2 regions of the Thalassotalea fusca genome follow, and region 1 is predicted to be linked to the other one. Evidence: riboswitches for the same ligand, from Rfam matches in the RefSeq annotation. Region 1 holds a riboswitch; the other holds the start of a gene.
What was found. A riboswitch is a leader RNA that binds a small molecule or an ion and turns the genes downstream of it on or off. The one in region 1 is predicted to bind lysine.
Positions count from the first base shown of each region.

Region 2: linked by a shared signal. The riboswitch ahead of lysC (lysine-sensitive aspartokinase 3) and the one ahead of dapA (4-hydroxy-tetrahydrodipicolinate synthase) in region 1 are both predicted to bind lysine.

Region 1 covers NZ_JBQRUN010000016.1:36,598-41,378, reverse strand. The annotation lists gene ACSLUK_RS16285 (DsbA family protein) at 99-1,325, shown strand; gene ACSLUK_RS16280 (helix-turn-helix domain-containing protein) at 1,372-1,596, opposite strand; gene ACSLUK_RS16275 (hypothetical protein) at 1,744-1,941, shown strand; lysine riboswitch at 2,196-2,370, shown strand; gene dapA (4-hydroxy-tetrahydrodipicolinate synthase) at 2,447-3,373, shown strand; gene ACSLUK_RS16265 (2,3,4,5-tetrahydropyridine-2,6-dicarboxylate N-succinyltransferase) at 3,373-4,122, shown strand; gene ACSLUK_RS16260 (PLP-dependent decarboxylase) at 4,132-4,781, shown strand, end outside.
Region 2 covers NZ_JBQRUN010000002.1:293,681-298,461, reverse strand. The annotation lists gene queC (7-cyano-7-deazaguanine synthase QueC) at 1-460, shown strand, start outside; gene lysC (lysine-sensitive aspartokinase 3) at 552-1,904, opposite strand; lysine riboswitch at 2,076-2,247, opposite strand; gene ACSLUK_RS03605 (TonB-dependent receptor plug domain-containing protein) at 2,694-4,781, shown strand, end outside.

The DNA.
Region 1 (4,781 bases):
AATACCTATTAATATCGGATAGCGTTTTTGTAAATGGAGACAGAGTTATCTTTTCGAAACAAGTTGCTCGAATCTTTACACACTGGTTAAGAAGTCGATTGCGCAAAACGGCAAAACGTGTTCGGCATACTTTAATCCCTCGATTGCTAGGCGTTCAGCCAAAGGTAGAGGTGTATGTATCGCTCGCTGATCCGCATTGCTTCATGTTGATTCAAGCATTAATGCGAATACAACATAAGTATCAGGTGGCATTCAGTTTTTATCTCGTGACAGATTCATTGCCAGGGACAACTGTTGCGCCAGAGTTGCACCGCCGATGGGCACATGATGATGCTAATCTGGTTGCGAACTTATATGGCTTTGAGCCGGTAGATTCTTTGCCAAATTCTTCGGCCATTATCAGTGGTCAACAATTATGGCAACTTACCGATAAATCAATTAGCGCTATTTTCGAGTTATACAAGCAAACTTGGTCTGATAGCTTCAATGCCAAATATCATCCTTCAACCCCAGTGATTAATCACATCATTAAGAATCAACAACGACTGATACATAAGGGGCATTATCAATCAGGCGCGATGTTCTTTGATGGACAATGGTTTGTTGGCGTAGATCGATTATCTTGCTTAGAAGCGCATCTATGTAACACGGGTTTAAGTGTAGACAAGCATGATTGTGTATTTACCAAGAATGAATTGAGATTTGTTGAGCCGGAAGAATCATGGCAAGCACCGAAACATCCCATTGAAATATATCTATCGCTACGCAGTCCATATTCGTATGTTGGGTTTATGAAAGCATTACGGATGAGTGAGCACTATGGCACAGAATTAGTGATTAAACCTGTGTTGCCACTAATGATGAAAGGTCTGCATGTGCCTCGCAACAAACAAAAATATGTCTATATTGACGCTCACAGAGAGGCATCCAAAGCGGAAATACCATTTTCAAGTTTTACCGACCCTATTGGTAAAGGAATAGTTAATTGTTATCACTTGTATGGCTATGCCAAAAGCCAAAACAAAGCAAAACAGTATATAGAACATGTATTCAAGGCGATTTACGTTGACGGTATCGATGTGGCTGATGAAGAAAATATTGCCAAAATTTGCCAAAAGCTCGAAATAGATTATCAAGCGGCATGGCTGTTCGGAGAGACAGATGACTGGCAAGCATGGGCAGATGCTAATTTTGCAGAAATGGAAGATCGAGGTTTATGGGGGGTACCTTGTATAAAATACGGTGATGATATTTATTGGGGACAAGATCGCCTGCCATTTATTGAAAAGGCTATTCTGGCAGATATTTCTGGCGAAAAACGATAACTAGAAAACCTGTAGCCGAATAAGTAAATAATTCTAAATTATTGATTTACCTTGATTGTTGTGTATTTTCCAATGATATCAAGTCTCCAGGTGTACACTGCAGAACTTGGCAAATCTTAATTAACGTAGAAAACCTAATGGCTTTGGCTCTACCGCATTTGAGTTTTGATAGATTGGCTATGGTTATATCCACTTTTTCCGACAACTCAGTCAGTGTTATTTGTCGTTTTACTAGAAGTAGATCCAAATTTATTTTCAGCGTTACGTCCATTAAACCTCCTATCAATAGTTCAGAAAACTATTTATGTAGATACTATAGTGAGTACTTTATATCGTTTATCGATAAAAACAAGTTGTTTTTCAATAAAGCGTGCTGTATGTTTATTGTGCATTACTTGATTTTCACAAGGAGAGAGATATGTGGGTATTTATTATTGCTGTAATCGCGTTGAGTTATATTGCAACGGTAACTTGGTTGAGTTATCACTTAGGGTGTACTAAAACAGAAAATCCAAAAGCATCTGCAATCATAGGCTTTGTTTTGTCTTTTCTACCACCTCTATGTTTAATTTATCTAATTTGTTTATCGCTAAAAGATGAAGTCGCGACCGTTTGATTTGACATAGCGAGCGGTAAAATCAGTGCAAGCTTGTAATTAGGTCATTCTCGTACTGGGAATCTAGCGGATTAGTCATTGCTAGCGTCAAGTTTCTAAGTTTGGTTAGCAATAGTGTCAATACGAGCAATTACAAGCTAGTACAAAATAATATATGTATACGTTTAGGCGTCTGTTGATCATTTAAAATAAAAGTGATTAAATAGCGCCCGTCCCTTATTTAACACATATTGCTTTCTGCGATATGTCGAAAAAGGGCCAGAAGAGGAGCGTTAACCAGGTAGTTATTGCGAAGAGATCAAACTCTGACGACCAATAATGAGGGGGATTAACGCCGAGGTGAGCACATTTTTGATGGTGTGTTTGCCGGTTGAATTAGGTTGAATCCTATCGACTGTCACCTTCAATAGGTGGAGAGCTTCTGGCCTTTGTTAAGCTCGTGTCGAGATCGGTGCGACCTTAGCAAATGCCCAAAAGTTCTCCGAACATATAGAGTTCGAGAGACATGACAATACAACATATAAAATCAAAGCGTCCGCCCTGTGTGTGGACGGCGCTCATTACGCCATTATCATCAGATGGCTCAGTCGACTTTAATTCCTTATCAAACATAGCAAGAGCTCAAGAAGAAGCGGGTAATGGTATTCTGTTACTTGGCAGCACTGGAGAAGGTCTTGCGCTTTCAGAACATGAGCAGCTAGCCGTTGTTCGCCACGTTTGTCAGCTAGCGCTGTCAGTTCCCATAATGGTGGCCGTGGGAGGCTATCAACTAGCCTTGCAAGAGCGCTGGATACAAGCATGTAATGAACTGCCTGTAAGTGCTTACTTGCTGGCTACGCCATTGTATGCAAAGCCTGGGCCTAGCGGGCTAACGCAGTGGTTTTCAACATTGTTAAACTGCGCACAACACCCTTGTATGTTATATAACGTACCCTCTCGCAGTGGTGTCAATATACCAATTTCAACGGTACAACAGCTCCAAAAACACCCCAATTGTTGGGCGATGAAAGAAGCGAGTGGCGACCTAGCTACATTCTTATCTTATAAGCAACATTGCGCTGAAATCGCTCTTTTTAGTGGTGAAGACGCCATGATGCCTTACTTGGCCGGTGCAGGTGTTGAAGGTTTGGTATCTGTTTCCGCGAATGCATGGCCGAAAGAAACCAGAGCTTATGTAGAAAAAGCACTTCGCAATGAGCACAGCGGATTATTCCCTGTATGGCAAAACGCTGTTGATGCGCTGTTTCAGGTCGCGAATCCAATCCCCGTAAAAGTATTAATGAAAGAAAAAGGAATGATTGCCAGCGCTACATTACGCGCACCGCTTACGGAGCATGAAATTCCGACCAATCATCAGCTACAGCAAGTAGACCAATTAATCGCAAATTGGTTTTTAGAGAATCATCAACAAGTTATTGGAGTACAGTCGTAATGAATTGGCAAGATGTATTAGCCCAGTTAGAAGCAGGAACAGTTAGAGCAGCAAATCAAGACGCTGAAGGAAATTGGCATGCTAATGTCGAAGCGAAGCAAGCAATACTTGCTGCATTTAAAGCTGGAGAAAATATAGAGTTTAACGGTAACTACCAAGGGTTTGTTGATAAACATAACTTGCCAGCTCGCCAGTTTAATACGGCGGACGGCGTACGCCTAGTTCCTGGTGGTTCATCGGTGAGAGCTGGTGCTTATGTAGCCCCTAGCGTGATTATCATGCCGCCGGCCTACATAAATGTTGGCGCATATGTAGACTCGGGCACTATGGTTGATAGCCATGCATTGATAGGTTCTTGTGCGCAAATTGGTAAGAATGTCCATGTATCTGCCGCGGTACAAATTGGCGGAGTTTTGGAGCCGGTTGGTGCGAGCCCTGTTGTCATTGAAGACAATGCTTTTCTGAGCGCGGGTGTCGTCATCGTTGAAGGCGTAGTGGTAAAACAAGGTGCGGTTATAGCGCCTGGCGTTTCGCTGTCAGCGTCTATTCCTGTGTACGACTGCGTTAATGATCGATTATTAGCGAAAGGAGAGCCGATACCAGAACGTGCGGTAGTCGTTTCAGGAACGCGACCGGTTAAAGGGGTTTGGGCGCAAGGTCATGGACTCAATGTAGCATGTGCACTCATCGTTAAATATCGTGACGAGAAAAGTGATGCCTCGTTAGAACTTGAATCTCTGTTACGTTAGGAATTTGAGATGTCGACTTTCTCTTGTGTACCCAATTGGTTAAACCCAGAAATTCGTGAACTTGTTTGTACACATCGTAGCGATAATGCGGAGGAGACCGCATTTTTTGCCTACCATCTAGATGATTTAGCAGCCCATCTTGCACAGTTACAGGCGCAGGATGTAGTTAAATTATGGTTTGCGGTAAAAGCCAATCCATTGTCGCGTGTTATACAAACTTTGCATCAAGCTGGGTTTAACTTTGATGTAGCGAGCACAGGTGAACTCCAGCAAGTGCTTGAACAAGGCGTTAATCCTGAATGCATTCTCAATACAGGTCCTGCAAAATCTGCCGAGCATTTTGCTCATTGTCTATCTCAAGGCGTGAATACTTTTGTCATTGAAAGTGTAAACCAATTGATTTGGCTTGAGCGCGCGGCGCATGCCTTAAATAAATCGCCTCAAGTTTTGTTACGTGTGCAATTGCAATGGTGCGAAGGAGAAAAAAATCCACTTGGCGGTAATGAGTTAACACCATTTGGCCTGTCAATTGATGAATGGCAATCGATTTGCTTGTCTGATTTCCCTTCTCTCAATGTGTGTGGCTTGCATATTTTTCAATGGGGCAACATGTTGTCTAACGAGAAAATGTATAGCCTGTGGCAACAAATGGTACCGCC
Region 2 (4,781 bases), on a different contig from region 1:
AAATCAGCTACTTGCTGGTTCATCGCTCACCGACGACATTGAAATCCCTGAAGGTCATTACGAAGCGGAAAACATGAAATCAACCGTAGTGCCTAATCGGAACATGATTTTATTGTCACTTGCCGTAGGATATGCTGTTTCTGTTGGTGCGAGTCAGGTTTATTACGGTGCGCATTCTGGCGATCACGCTATTTATCCGGATTGCCGTCCAGAATTCGTCTTGAAGATGAACGATGTCTGTCAAATTGCTAACTACGAACCCGTAGAGATATTCAGTCCTTATTTAAATGTCAGCAAAACGGATATCTTAACTGACGGATTAAAAATGGGGCTCAACTATAGCAACACATGGACATGTTACAATGGTCGTGAAAAAGCGTGTGGTAAGTGTGGCGCCTGTCAGGAAAGGCTAGAAGCTTTCAGAGACAACAACGCAACCGATCCTTTAGCTTACGAATAGTTCAAACAGCGAAAATTCATAGAAAAAACGCTACTGATTGTAGCGTTTTTCATTTTATACCAAGTGAAATAAACCTTTGTCCGGTTCAGCGCTATACAAATAAGGTTGAATGTAGTTTTTCCACGACTTGATTGGCATCACCTTCAGGTACAAGAAAGCACAAATTGTGCTCGCTGGCACCATGGCATATCATGCGAATATTGTGATTGATAATATTGTCGAATAACTTTGCACCAACGCCTTTCGTTTGATGAATGTTATTACCAATTACCGCGACTAACGACAGGCCATGTTCAACTGATACTTCACAAAGCTGTTCCAACTCTTGTACCACTGTACTGGTGATTAATGCCTGTGTAGAACCTGTAGGGTTATCAAACGTTAACGCGACGCTAATTTCACTGGTCGTTATTAAATCTACACTAAGCTCATGTTTCGCTAAAATCGAAAACACTTTAGCTAAAAAGCCACTGGCGTGTAACATTGCTGGACTTTTTACTGTAACTAGGGTTTGCTCACGACGCAATGCAATAGAACGGTAAGTGGGTTTTGAATCAACAAACTGCTGAATGCTAGTTCCGCCTTTTTCAGGCTCTTTACTTGAACCAACAAACACCGGAATGTTTTGACGCATCGCAGGTAATAACGTAGCTGGATGTAAAATTTTAGCACCAAATGTTGCCATTTCAGCTGCTTCGCCAAAACTAATTTCACGAATTGCGCGTGCCTGATCGGTAATTCTAGGGTCTGTCGTAAAAATACCGACGACATCTGTCCAAATGGATAAATCACTGGCGCCGAGCGCTTCAGCAAGTAATGCCGCGCTGTAGTCTGAGCCACCTCGTCCAAGGGTTGTGGTATTTTCAGCAGCGTCTTGACCGATAAAACCTTGCGTTACAATTACCTTGCTGGCAAGTTTTGATTTTAACAGTGCTTCACAACGCAAACGCAATTGCTCAATATTGACTTCCGCTTTGCCATACAAACTGTTAGTTAACATGACCTGTCTAACGTCAAAATATTCAGCATCCACGCCTAACGCATGTAATACACGAACAAATATTCTCGAGCTCATTTGCTCACCGAATGACAAAATAGCATCGGCAATACGTGTGCTGTGATTTAAAGATTGTGCATTAGCATAGGCCGCCAACTCACTTAACAATGCATCAATATCATTATAAAGTTCGCTAACATCAGTTAGTTTGCCTAAGATATTTAGCTGAATCTTTCTAATGGACTCAATAATTTCAGCTTGTTCGCTTTCAGGAACGTTTTGTTGGCTTAATCTCACTAAATAATTTGTAACGCCAGCACTGGCTGATACAACGACAACGCGATTCTCGTTATGATTGGCGATAATATTCGCGCAGCGCGACATCGCTTCAAAATCAGCTAAGCTAGTGCCACCAAATTTGGCTACAGTAAAGTTAGAATTAGGCATTGTTTCTCCCCGCACAAGGGTAAACGATTTGGTGATAGGTTATCACGGTAACATTAGACATACATAGTCTCCCTAGCAAACCAACTTAGCATTTATCTTATTTAAGCTGGTACAACATTAAAGGAAGAGCGTGACTGAACAGAAAAATATTAATGAGATTAGCAAACATTTCCTGCCAGAAGCTCTCCACCAATTGGTGACAGCCCTAAGGATTCAGCCCTAGCGACCGAACAGCCCTGCCCACATTACATGGCTGTTCTCGGCGATAGTCCCCCTCAACAATGCGCATTAGAGTTGTGGCTCTTTGCATTATCTACCTGGCTATCGCACCTCTTCTGGTGTGTATTTAACCTTTTTATTTACGCCCTATGGCAGTTTTAACACTGACAAAATTGAGTAAATAGTCTAAATACAACGGTATTATTAGACATGAACGCGCAATAAAATGCAACAGACTTTTAGACGGCTAATTAAAGAAAACTTAGTCGCTCTGTAGAATACTAAGACTCATAAATTGATACACTTTATCAATTTCAACAAATAATCAATAAATACAATAAGATACAGAAAAACTTTACAACCCACTACGAAATCACCTCTACTTTTGACACTTCATTAGTTAACTGCCTCTATCTATTGATAAATTTTTTTGATACAAACTAAAGCGCGTCATGTATTACCTAGAGCGACAGGATGTTATGTGGTCAACTGCCGGATTTTGGCAATTTGTTAATATCTCTGGTCAATAGGATTTGACAACGATAACAATAAATTAAAAGGAAATTCAAAATGACAAAACCTCTCATAAGAAAGACCTCTCTTGCGCTAAGTATTTCGGCTGCCCTGCTCTCAACTGTGAGCAGCCAATCATTCGCCGCAGAAGAGCAAATAGAACGTATAGAAATTACAGGTTCTCACATTAAGCGCACGAGTATGGAAGGCCCATCGCCAGTCGCTTCAATTTCACAAGAAGATATTCAAAAATCAGGTGTAACTGACCTCATTAGTTTATTTACAAAGTTACCGATTTCAGGCCAAGGTACATTCTCAACACAGGCAAATAGCAGTGATGATACCGCTAATGGTGGCTCATCTGTTTCTTTACGCGGTTTAGGTGCTGATTCAACCTTAATTTTAGTTAACGGTCGTCGTGTATCTGTAAGCCCTTTTGCTAAAGGTATAGACACAGCGTTCGTCGACATTAACAATATCCCACTTTCAGCCATTAAGCGTGTAGACATTTTAAAAGATGGTGCATCTGCAACATACGGTTCAGACGCGGTTGCTGGTGTAATCAATGTTATTTTGCGTGATGACGTTGAAGGCGTGGAATTAACAGGTAAAGTCGGTTCAACGGCCGATGGCGGTGGCGACGAGCAAAGCTTTAGCCTTGTATTTGGCGACAAGACAGACAAAACTAGCCACACATTCATCTTAGAATATTTTGACCGCGAAGAAGTGTTATATGCCGATCGTAGTTATTCAAGGACCGCAAATCAGCAGGCAAGAACTGGCAATGCCAACGCAACTGATTTCCGCTCAACATCCGGTATTCCTGGCTCAATCATGCTAGCTGATGGTACCGGCCGAATTGCTGATACATTTGGCAATGATAGTTGTCCATCGGAGGATATAACACCAATTCTCGATGATGAAGGCAACCAAGTTGGCAGCAACTGTCGTTACGATTATGCACCTCATATGACGATGATTCCAGATGCAGAACGCTTTAGCTGGAACTATATGGGTAAATACGAAATTAATGACACCATGCGAGCATTTGCCGAGTTAAACGGCCAAAATGCTAAATCTATTGTTCGTGGTGCTGGTAGCCCTAGTTTTAACGAGCTATTTATGTCAGGCGATAATCCAAACCATCCATTTGCCGATATGCCAACTCATGCGTTTTATCAGCAAGATTTAACTATGCGCCGCCGTACTGTAGACATTGGCAACCGTGAAAAGCGTGTTGATTCGGACTATTACCGTGTAATCTTGGGTATGCAAGGGGAAATCAAAGATTGGAGTTGGGAAGCAGCGTACAGTTATATCAAAAGTGAATCAACTGAGCGTGGTGTAGACGGTTTCCCTAACTCTCGCCGTATTCAAGAAGCGATTGACTCTGGACTTTGGAATCCGTTCGAGCCGTCAATGAACAGTCAAGAATCGCTAGATTACATTGAAACCACTACCACACGTGTAGGTAAATCAACCAATAAGTCACTTGATTTTAAAGTGTCAGGTCCATTAATGGAAATGTCCAACGGTGACTTAATGTTAGCGGTTGGTGCTGAATACCGTGAAGAAACAATCCTTGATAACCCGGATGACCAGTATCTTCGTGGTGATATTTTCGGTACAGAAGCCACGCAAGCAAACGGTTCTCGCGATAACACTTCGATTTTCGCTGAACTTGCGATACCTGTACTCGATAATTTTGAAATGCAATTTGCTGTTCGCCATGAAGATTATAGTGACTTTGGAACAACCACAGACCCTAAAGTATCTTTTTTATGGACGCCAACAGATGATTTAAGCTTGCGTGGCTCGTATGGTACTGCATTCCGTGCGCCGTCGTTGCATCAGTTAGGTCTTGGTCGTACCGATGAATCACCAAACCTTGTAGATAATAACCGTTGTCAATTAACAAATGGCGCTGATAATTCTTGTAGCCCTCAAGAGTATACCGCGATATTTGAAGGTAACCCTGATCTAGGCCCAGAAGAATCAAAAAGCTATAACCTAGGCGTTATCTATAACGTCACGAATGATTTGAGCTTCTCGATAGATTACTACAATTACGATATTGAAAATATTATTGATGCCGATACTCAAGCGTTATTTGATGAAGAAGGATTAAATCCTGATGTAGTCGTA